Regions from separate parts of the Allorhizobium sp. GW101-3B10 genome, predicted to be linked through region 3. Evidence: predicted binding sites of a transcription regulator. Region 3 holds the regulator's gene; each other region holds the start of a gene.
The links. Region 3 encodes LexA, which represses DNA repair genes until DNA is damaged. Its sites were predicted from a motif close to TGTTCNNNNTGTGTTCNG; they were not measured.
Positions count from the first base shown of each region.

Region 1: the regulator LexA is predicted to act here: its motif matches at 1,976-1,993, upstream of radA (DNA repair protein RadA).
Region 2: the regulator LexA is predicted to act here: its motif matches at 1,693-1,710, upstream of AC07Y0_RS14630 (PA0069 family radical SAM protein).

Region 1 covers NZ_JBWKZR010000001.1:2,330,808-2,334,055, forward strand. Annotated here, with positions in the region: gene AC07Y0_RS11490 (AraC family transcriptional regulator) at 1-663, opposite strand, end outside; gene alr (alanine racemase) at 757-1,920, shown strand; gene radA (DNA repair protein RadA) at 2,024-3,248, shown strand, end outside.
Region 2 covers NZ_JBWKZR010000001.1:2,911,438-2,914,685, forward strand. Annotated here, with positions in the region: partial or broken gene AC07Y0_RS14615 (tetratricopeptide repeat protein) at 1-6, shown strand, start outside; gene AC07Y0_RS14620 (4-(cytidine 5'-diphospho)-2-C-methyl-D-erythritol kinase) at 197-1,096, shown strand; gene AC07Y0_RS14625 (glycosyltransferase family protein) at 1,118-1,639, opposite strand; gene AC07Y0_RS14630 (PA0069 family radical SAM protein) at 1,769-2,926, shown strand; gene rnhB (ribonuclease HII) at 3,160-3,248, shown strand, end outside.
Region 3 covers NZ_JBWKZR010000001.1:1,483,188-1,486,435, reverse strand. Annotated here, with positions in the region: gene kdsA (3-deoxy-8-phosphooctulonate synthase) at 1-494, opposite strand, end outside; gene AC07Y0_RS07070 (VOC family protein) at 491-1,384, opposite strand; gene lexA (transcriptional repressor LexA) at 1,635-2,342, shown strand; gene AC07Y0_RS07060 (ComEC/Rec2 family competence protein) at 2,323-3,248, opposite strand, start outside.

The DNA.
Region 1 (3,248 bases), 850 kb from region 3:
GGCGCGGATCAGATGGGCGCGCGACAGGCCGGCGATGCCCGCCAGCTCCTCCAGGCCGATATCCGTCGCGAAGTGTTCGGTGAGATAGTCGCGGGCGCGCCAGACGGCGGTGCGCTCGCGCGTCTCGATCGGCGCGCGCTGCTCGCTTCCGTGACGCAGGAACAGCGCCGCGAGCACGCTGTACATGCTCTCCTCCGCTTCCAGGGCGCCGACATTCTCCTCGAGTGCCCGGTGGGCGCGGTGGAACGCCCGTGCCAGCTCGGCATCCTGCGGCAGTTCGCGCGCGAAGCTCGGCGTCGAGCGGCATGCCTTGCCGGTCACTTCCTCCAGCACGTCACGAAACAGCGCCTCGCTCGGATAGATCATCCGGTAGCGGTAGCCGTCCGGACCGGGCGCCCCGTCATGCACCACCTCCGGGTTGATCAGGTAGAGGCAGCCGGGACCCGTCTCTTCGCGGGCGCCGCGGATGCGGGCGATCTGGCTGCCGCTCTCGATCGCGCCGATCGAGAAGGTGTCGTGGGCATGCGGCGCATAGGCGTGGGTCTGGAAGGTGGCGCTCAGACATTCCATGCCGCCGAATCGCCCGTCGCGCCAAAAGCTGGTGCGTTCGGTCGGCGTCAGCGGCATGTCGTTCGCCGCATCCCTCTGCGAAACATTGTGCATTGCAAAATTATACCCGCTCCGAGCATTCCAGTCTTGAAGAAAAGTGCTAGGGTCCGGCCAGTTCTTTCACGACACGTGGTTCCCGATTTCAAAATGTCTGCCGCCTTCGATCTTACCGACGCCTCCGATGAATTCCTCGCCGCCCCGCTGCGGCTGACCATCGATCTTTCCGCCCTCGCAGACAACTGGCGGGACATGGCCCGGCGCTCCGGCACGGCGCGCACCGCGGCCGTGGTCAAGGCCGACGCCTATGGCCTCGGCATCGAGGATGTCGGCCAGACGCTCTACCATGCCGGCGCGCGCGATTTCTTCGTCGCCGTCCCGGCCGAAGGCGCGACGCTGCGCGCCTATGCGCCCGAGGCGCGGATCTTCGTTCTCTCCGGCATCTGGCCCGGCATGGAAGCCGTCTTCTTCGAGCATGATCTTGTGCCGGTCATCGCCTCGCAGGAACAGCTCGCCTTCTGGATGTCGGCGGTCGCCGAGCATGGCGACCACCCCTGCGCCCTGCATGTCGATACCGGCTTCAACCGGCTCGGCCTGCCGCTCGAAGATGCGCTGGCGCTCGCCGACGACGTGTCGCGTCCGGCCAGCCTGTCGCCGGTGCTGGTGCTCAGCCACCTTGCCTGCGGCGATGATCCGGCCTCGCCGATGAACCACCGGCAACGGGAATCATTTCGCAGGGTTAGCGCCGCCTTCGAAGGCATCGATTCAAGCCTTTCAGCTTCCGCTGGAACTTTCCTCGGATCCGAATACCACTTCGACCTGACCCGGCCCGGCATCGCGCTCTACGGCGGCGAGGCGGTCAACGGCGTGCAGAACCCGATGCGGCCGGTGGCGACCGCCGAGGCCCGCATCCTGCAGATCCGCGAAGCCAAGGCCGGGGAGACCGTCAGCTACGGCGGCACCGCCACGCTCAACCGAGACAGCCGGCTGGCCATCGTTTCGGCCGGTTATGCCGACGGCTATCTGCGCGCCCTCTCGGGCAGCGGCGTGCCGTTGCGCGAGACCGGCATTCCAGGCGCCTTCGGCTTCATTGCCGGACACAAGGTGCCGGTCGTCGGCCGCGTCACCATGGATCTGACGATTTTCGACGTGACGGACGTGCCGGCCGGCGCAATTTCAGCCGGCGACTATATCGAACTGTTCGGCGCCAACATGCCGCTCGACTATGCGGCGCGTGCCGCCGGCACGATCGGCTACGAATTGCTGACCGGTCTCGGCCTGCGCTACGAGCGGCGCTATATCGACGCCCTTTGAGGACACACGTGACCGGCTTGCGCATTCCCGCGATTTCTCCTAACTGAGAGATCGATATTCACTTTTTGTTCCGCCTCAGGCGCGGACACGGGAATTCTCCAGCATGGCGAAAGCGAAGACCCAATTCATCTGCCAGAACTGCGGCACGGTGCACAACCGCTGGGCCGGCAAGTGCGACGGCTGCGGCGAGTGGAACACCATCGTCGAGGAAGACCCGATGGGCGGAATCGGCTCCGGTCCCGGCAAGACGCCGAAGAAGGGCCGTCCGGTCACCCTCACCTCGCTGTCCGGCGAGATCGAGGAAGCGCCACGCATCCCGACCGGCATGGGCGAACTCGACCGGGCGACCGGCGGAGGCTTCGTGCGCGGCTCGGCCGTGCTGATCGGCGGCGACCCGGGCATCGGCAAGTCGACGCTTCTGATGCAGGCGGCCGCCGCCCTTTCGCGCAAGGGCCACCGCGTCATCTACGTCTCGGGCGAAGAGGCCGTGGCGCAGGTGAGGCTGCGCGCCCAGCGTCTGCACGCCGCCGACACCGAAGTGCTGCTCGCGGCCGAGACCAATGTCGAGGACATCCTCGCCACCATTTCCGAAGGCAAGCGGCCGGATCTCGTCATCATCGATTCGATCCAGACGCTCTGGAGCGACACGGCCGAATCCGCGCCCGGCACCGTCACCCAAGTCAGGACCGGCGTGCAGGCGATGATCCGCTTTGCCAAGCAGACCGGCGCCACCATGGTGCTCGTCGGACATGTCACGAAGGACGGTCAGATCGCCGGCCCGCGCGTGGTCGAACACATGGTCGACGCCGTGCTCTATTTCGAGGGCGACCGTGGGCATCACTACCGGATCCTGCGCACTGTGAAGAACCGTTTCGGACCGACCGACGAGATCGGCGTGTTCGAAATGTCGGACAAGGGCCTGCGGGAGGTCGCCAACCCTTCGGAACTCTTCCTCGGCGAACGCAATGCCAAGTCGCCCGGGGCCGCGGTCTTTGCCGGGATGGAGGGCACGCGTCCGGTCCTGGTCGAAGTGCAGGCGCTGGTCGCGCCGACGACGCTCGGCACGCCGCGCCGCGCCGTGGTCGGCTGGGACAGTTCGCGGCTCGCCATGATCCTCGCCGTACTCGAGGCGCATTGCGGAGTTCGACTCGGACAGCACGACGTGTACTTGAATGTTGCCGGCGGATACCGCATCTCTGAGCCGGCGGCGGACATGGCGATCGCCTCTGCCCTTGTTTCGTCACTGGCCGGACTTGCCCTTCCCGCCGATTGCGTCTATTTCGGCGAAGTCAGCCTGTCCGGCGCCGTCCGTCCGGTTGCGCATACGG
Region 2 (3,248 bases), 1.4 Mb from region 3:
AAGAGCCAGGCTGCGGCCGGCGAAGACGGCTACACGGTCAAGGCCGGCGATTCCCTGTGGGGGATCGCCACGGAGACCTACGGCGACGGCCAGCGCTTCATGGACCTGATCAACGCCAATCCGGATCTCAAGCGCAATCCGGATCGCATCTATCCCGGCCAGCAGTTGAAGATGCCGAAGAACGGCAACTGAGGTCATGCCCGCCCATGCGACGCGCGAGGCAGCGCCGGCCAAGATCAATCTGGCGCTGCACGTCACCGGCCAGCGGGCCGACGGCTATCACCTGCTCGACAGCATTGTGGCCTTCGCCAGCCACGGCGACCGGCTGAGCTTCTCGTCGGCGGAGCGCGATTCGTTCAGCCTTGACGGCCGCTTCGGCCCGCTTCTGTCGGACAAGGCCGAGGGCAAGGACGGCAATCTGGTGCTCAAGGCGCGTGACCTGCTGCGGGATGCGCTGACCGCACAGGGGCGGACGACACGACCGGTGGCCATCGAACTGGAAAAAAAACTGCCGGTTGCCTCAGGGATCGGTGGCGGCTCGGCGGACGCCGCAGCGACGTTGAGAGGCCTCCTGCGGTTCTGGCAGGCCTCGCTTTCTCCCGACAGGCTTTCGGAGATCGCGCTGAAGCTCGGCGCCGACGTGCCGATGTGCCTGGAAAGCCGACCGCTCCGGGCGCGCGGTATCGGCGAACAGATCGACATGCTGGACGCCATGCCAGGCTTTGCCCTGGTGCTTGCCAATCCGCTGCAAGCGGTTTCGACGCCGGACATCTTCCGGCGCCTGACCCATAAGGACCATCCGCCGATCGACGAACCGCCAGCCAATGGCGACCGCGGGGCATGGATCCGCTTTCTGGCCGGCCAGCGCAACGATCTCGAAGCCCCTGCCCGCGCGCTCCTTCCCGAGATCGCCGTGATCTCGGACATGCTGCGCAATGCCGGCGCGCGCCTCGTGCGCATGTCCGGTTCGGGGGCGACCTGCTTCGGCATATTCGACGATCGAACCGCCGCCGGCGCTGCGGAGCGACAATTGTCTCGACTGCGGCCGGACTGGTATTTTCAGGCGACGGAAACGACCGGAAACACAATCGGCTAGATCACGCCGGCGGCCGATGCCTCAGGCTCGGCCCTGGCGTGCCACCCAGGACGGGACGAGTTCGCTCGATAGCCGGCGCGGCTTGTGTCCCAGCGCCAGGTGCCCCAGTGCCATGCCGGACCTTGCGACGGCGATCGCCTGGCCCTTGGGCAGCAGCAGACCATGTTCCAGCGGCGGGGTGCTTCTGGCGATCCGCCGGAAGAACGGCTGCCGATGATTGCGTGACTGCGAGAAGCGCGCCGGCGAGGTGTTGAGCGCGACATACTCGCCGATCTCGTCGATCCAGCCATGCAGCGGACGGGCGCCGGCCTCGACCAGCAACAGCCATTCGCCGCGCGCCGCGCGCAGCACGTCCTTGATGTCCCACTGCGCATAAAAGCGGCAACCCGCGGCATCCGCGACGCGTGACGAGCCGTCCGACGAACCGTGATCGAGCACGATCACGTCGCTCACCAGCCCCTCGACTGCACCCGCGACAAGAACGGAAAGCGTCTGGGCGAGCTCCGGCTCCTGATCGCGGCATTCCATCATCACTGTCAACATTGCCTATGTTTATCGCATCGCACAAACGATTGCCACCGCCACTTTCGCATTTTTGTTCTTGCATTGTTCTCTTTTCCACGCTAGGAATTTAATCATCGAGACGGGGTGATGGCCCCGCGAGGAGCAAACATGAACGAGCTGTCTCTTGTGGCGCGGGCTGCCTTCCAGCCCGCCAATACGGCGGATATTGCCGACGCACTAGTCGCCTCCTCGGGCCTCAGGATCGAGGTGGACCGTCGCCGCGGTCGCGCTGCCGGCATGAACCCGTCCGGCCGCTTCGAGCCGCATGAACGCGTCACCTTCGATGATGGCTGGGAAAGCCTCGAGGACATGCCGCCCTTCCGCACCGAGGTGCAGGTCGAGCGTCCGCGCACCATCATCACCCGCAATGATTCCCCCGACATTCCGTTCGACCGCTCGATCAATCCCTATCGCGGCTGCGAGCACGGCTGCATCTATTGTTTCGCCCGCCCGACCCATGGCTACATGGGCCTTTCCGCCGGGCTCGACTTCGAGGCCAAGCTGTTCGCCAAGCCGGATGCGCCGAAACTGCTGGAGCGGGAACTTGCCAAGGTCGGCTACAAGCCGCGCACCATCGCGATCGGCACCAATACCGATCCCTACCAGCCGATCGAGCGGGAATGGCGCATCATGCGGCAGATCCTCGAAGTGCTGGACCGGGCCAATCATCCGGTGACCGTGGTCACCAAGTCGGCGCTCGTGCTGCGCGATCTCGACATCCTGTCCTCGATGGCCGAACGTGGCCTGGCCAAGGTGGCGATCTCGGTTACCACGCTCGACCGCAAGCTGGCCCGCACCATGGAACCGCGCGCCTCGACGCCGACCAAGCGGCTGGAGGCGATCAAGGCGCTGACCGAGGCCGGCGTGCCGACGGGCGTGATGATGGCGCCGGTGATCCCTGCCCTCAACGACCACGAGATCGAGCGGGTTCTGGATTCGGCCAAGGCCGCCGGTGCCCGGGAGGCGGGCTACGTGTTGCTGCGCCTGCCGCTGGAAGTGAGCCCGCTGTTCCGGGACTGGCTGCTGCAGCACTATCCGGACCGCTATCGCCACGTCATGTCGCTGGTGCGCTCCATGCGCGGCGGCAAGGACTATGACGCCGAGTTCGGCAAGCGCATGAAGGGCGCCGGTCCCTACGCCTGGCAGATCAGCCGGCGCTTCGAGATGGCAACCAAGCGGCTCGGCATGGTTCGCCGCAGCGTGCATCTGCGCGACGATCTTTTCGTGCCGCCGGACGGCAGCGGCGTGCAGTTGTCGCTGCTCTGACACCATGCGGATGCGCCCAGGAGGACGCATCCAGACGCATCAGATACCCAGGCGAGCCGTCTCTCGCCTGCCCTCCTTAGGGGTCGGCTCGCCCTCCCCTGCCGTTTCCGGTGCGGTCCGCCGCCTTGCGCCGGAAGATAAGTCCCTGGCTGCCGCCCCGACGGCCGCTTCCCCTGCCGGCTGTCGATGCCGGGGACTTGCAGGAGATCGGGTGCGCGTGCGATTTCTGCCGCATGAAATCTCGCACGCCACCCGATTCTCCGAGTTTTTTCGCCGACCTGCCGGCCAGCCCCGATTTCGAGTTCGAGAGGCTGGCGGCCAA
Region 3 (3,248 bases):
CTGGCATTGATCTTGTTCAGCACGTTCTTCATGTCCCAGGGGGCGAGGAACTGGCCCTTCTTGACGTTGATCACGCGGCCGGTCTGAGCCGCGGCCACCAGAAGATCGGTCTGGCGGCACAAAAAGGCCGGGATCTGCAGGACGTCGACGGTCGGTGCGACCAGCCGGCAGTGCTCTTCGGTGTGCACGTCGGTCAGCACCGGGAATCCGTATTCCTTCTTGAGATCGGCAAAGACCTCCATCGCCTTTTCCAGGCCGATGCCGCGCTCGGCCGAAAGCGAGGTGCGGTTCGCCTTGTCGTAGGACGACTTGTAGACGAGGCCGATGCCCAGCTCGCGGCAGATTTCGGAAAGCTGGCCGGCGATCATGAAGGCATGGTCGCGGCTTTCCATCTGGCAGGGGCCGGCGATCAGCGAGAACCGCTTGGAATTGGAGAAGACCGCCTTGGCGGTGCCGTCACCGACGACGACTTCGGAATGGGTCGAATTGCTCATGAAACCTCCTCGAATGCGAAGGGCACGCCCTGCCCCGCCTCGTGCGGAACGATCAGGCGCGCGCCGCGGCGGCTGAATGCGATGCCCTTAGCAGCGAGAAGCCGCTCTGTCACGCCGATATCCGCAACCTTGACGACGATCAGCCGGCCCATGAGGCCGCGTCCGCGATTCTCGGTATCGAGCCCGAAATAGCCGGCAAGCCCGGCCGGCGTCAGCACCTCGATGGCGGCATTGGCCGATTGCAGCGACAGCCCGAAGGAATGCGCCTCGACCGCGCGCTGCTCGAACACTTCCTCCAGCAGATACTGGAAGTCGCTCGGATTGTCCTCGCCGAGCACGACGGTCGACAGGCCGAGCGCGCCGTTCTCGTGCCGCGCCAGTGCGCCGCGATCGGCCGGCAGCGGATTGACCCGCTCGCAGGCAAACAGGAAGAAGTCGGGTGCCCGTAGATCGGCGGCAAAGGCGAGCCTGAAGCCGCCCATAACCTCCGACCCGTCCGCCATCTTGAACACGCGTTCGAAATGCAGCATCGGGCCGCCGGAAAAGCCCTCGGCGACGAAACGCCGATGGTCCGCATCCCCATCCTCGGTCTTGACGACGATCGCCGACAGCCCTTCGAGGCCGTTGCGGAAACGGAACGCCTGGTCGCGCGCCACGAACATGTTGCCGGCCTTGGCCGCCGCCTCGCATTCCTCGCGGCTGGCGATCGCCAGCGGCTCGAGATAGGTGTCGTCGCCGAAGAACACGCAGGCATTCTCCGTGCCGAACGGATGGCGCGCATCGGGCGCCACGGTGAATCCGAGGTCGGTCAGGCGCCGGCGCGCCGCCTCGAGCGACTGGACCGGAAGGACGAGGTGGTCGAGACCCCGCGGCTTGTTCAGTTCGGACATACGACACCTCTCGTCGGCGGGAGTGATCGCGCGGAGATTTGCGCCATTTGATCCGGATTGGCAAGCTGGCGGCGCAAGTCGGATGTCCCTCGCGGCGCGCAGGACCACCCTGGCTCAGGTCTCGTCCAGGCCGTTTTGCAAAGATTTTCATTTCGCACTGCACACTTCACGGAATCTTAGGCACTTGCGGAACACAAATGGAACATATAGTGTATGTTCCGTATTTGTTTCACCAATTGGGGCTCCGAACATGCTGACGCGCAAGCAACAGGAACTGCTTCTGTTCATCCACGAACGGATGAAGGAATCGGGCGTTCCGCCCTCCTTCGACGAGATGAAGGACGCGCTCGACCTCGCCTCCAAGTCCGGCATCCACCGCCTGATCACGGCGCTGGAAGAACGCGGCTTCATCCGCCGCCTGCCCAACCGGGCCCGCGCGCTGGAGGTGATCAAGCTTCCGGAAGCCTATTCGCCGAGCCTGCAGCCGCGCCGCGGCTTCTCGCCCAGCGTCATCGAAGGCAGCCTCGGCAAGACGCCGCCCGTCGCGCCGAAGGCGGTCGAGGAGACGTCGAATTCGGTCAGCGTGCCCGTCATGGGCCGCATCGCCGCCGGCGTGCCGATCTCGGCGATCCAGAACAACACCCACGACATCAACGTGCCGGCCGAAATGCTCGGCGCCGGCGAGCACTATGCGCTCGAGGTCAAGGGTGATTCGATGATCGAGGCCGGCATCCTGGACGGCGACACGGTCATCATCCGCAACGCCTCCAACGCCAATCCCGGCGACATCATCGTCGCCCTCGTCGACGACGAGGAAGCGACGCTGAAGCGCTTCCGCCGCCGCGGCGCGTCGATCGCGCTGGAAGCCGCGAACCCGGCCTACGAGACCCGCATCTTCGGGCCCGACCGAGTGAAGATCCAGGGCAAGCTGGTCGGCCTCATCCGCCGCTATCACTGACATCCTCGGCGGCCGCAGGGCCGCCGGCATCACTGGCCGGTGTTGAGGCGAAGGTGCCGTCGGGTAAGGGAGCGGTCTGAAAGCTGTCGCTACGCCAGTCATAGAGACGATGGACGGACCACGGCCGATAGTCGCCGGAGAACGACGCGGTCACGCGCATCTCCCGTGCTTTTCGGTCTCCGAGCGAAAGCTCCACCGCGCCGCTGCGACGCAATGTCTCGGCCGTGAAAAGCCGGGCGCCCGAGCGGCAGGACTGAAAAGCCACCCGCCGCGCCGATACGACGACGTCGGCCACGTCACAGGCGCCGCCGACAAAGGCCGCTTCCTCCACCGTGACGATCGTCCATCCGCTGCCGAGCCGCGCCACGCACCAGTTCTTGCCTTCGCAGACAAACCGCCCCTCGCCCGCTTCCTTCAACGCGCCGCGCATGCGTTCGCGCGCTTTGCGCAGATCGTCCTCCGACCATTTTGGCGCCTGCTGGCCCGGCGGCATCGTCGGCGGCAGGGACTTGATCGGCGGCATGGCCGGCGCCGGTGCTTCCGCAGCCGGAAGACCGGCCGCCTTGCCGAGATCCGTCGGCCCGAGATGTTCGCCGGTTCCGAGTGCCGCCTGCCATTGCTCGAAGGTGAAGCGCGGCGGGCGCGTTCGGTTGGTGGCGAGGCCTTGCTGCGAGAGGCGAAGGCCGACGAGCCGGCCGTCCTCCGCGATTAGCACGTCGGCCGGGGGTGTGCCCGGCACCAGCGCCGCCGTCCCAATGACCGCCGCGAGCAGGAGCGAGCCGGCATGCCGGAGCCATGTGCGCAGCAGCGTCATCAGCAAGAGGCCGACCGCGGCGACCGGCAGGAACCAGCCTGGCATGCGGGTGAAGCCGATCGCCTCGCCCCAGCCGGCGACGCCATGGGCGA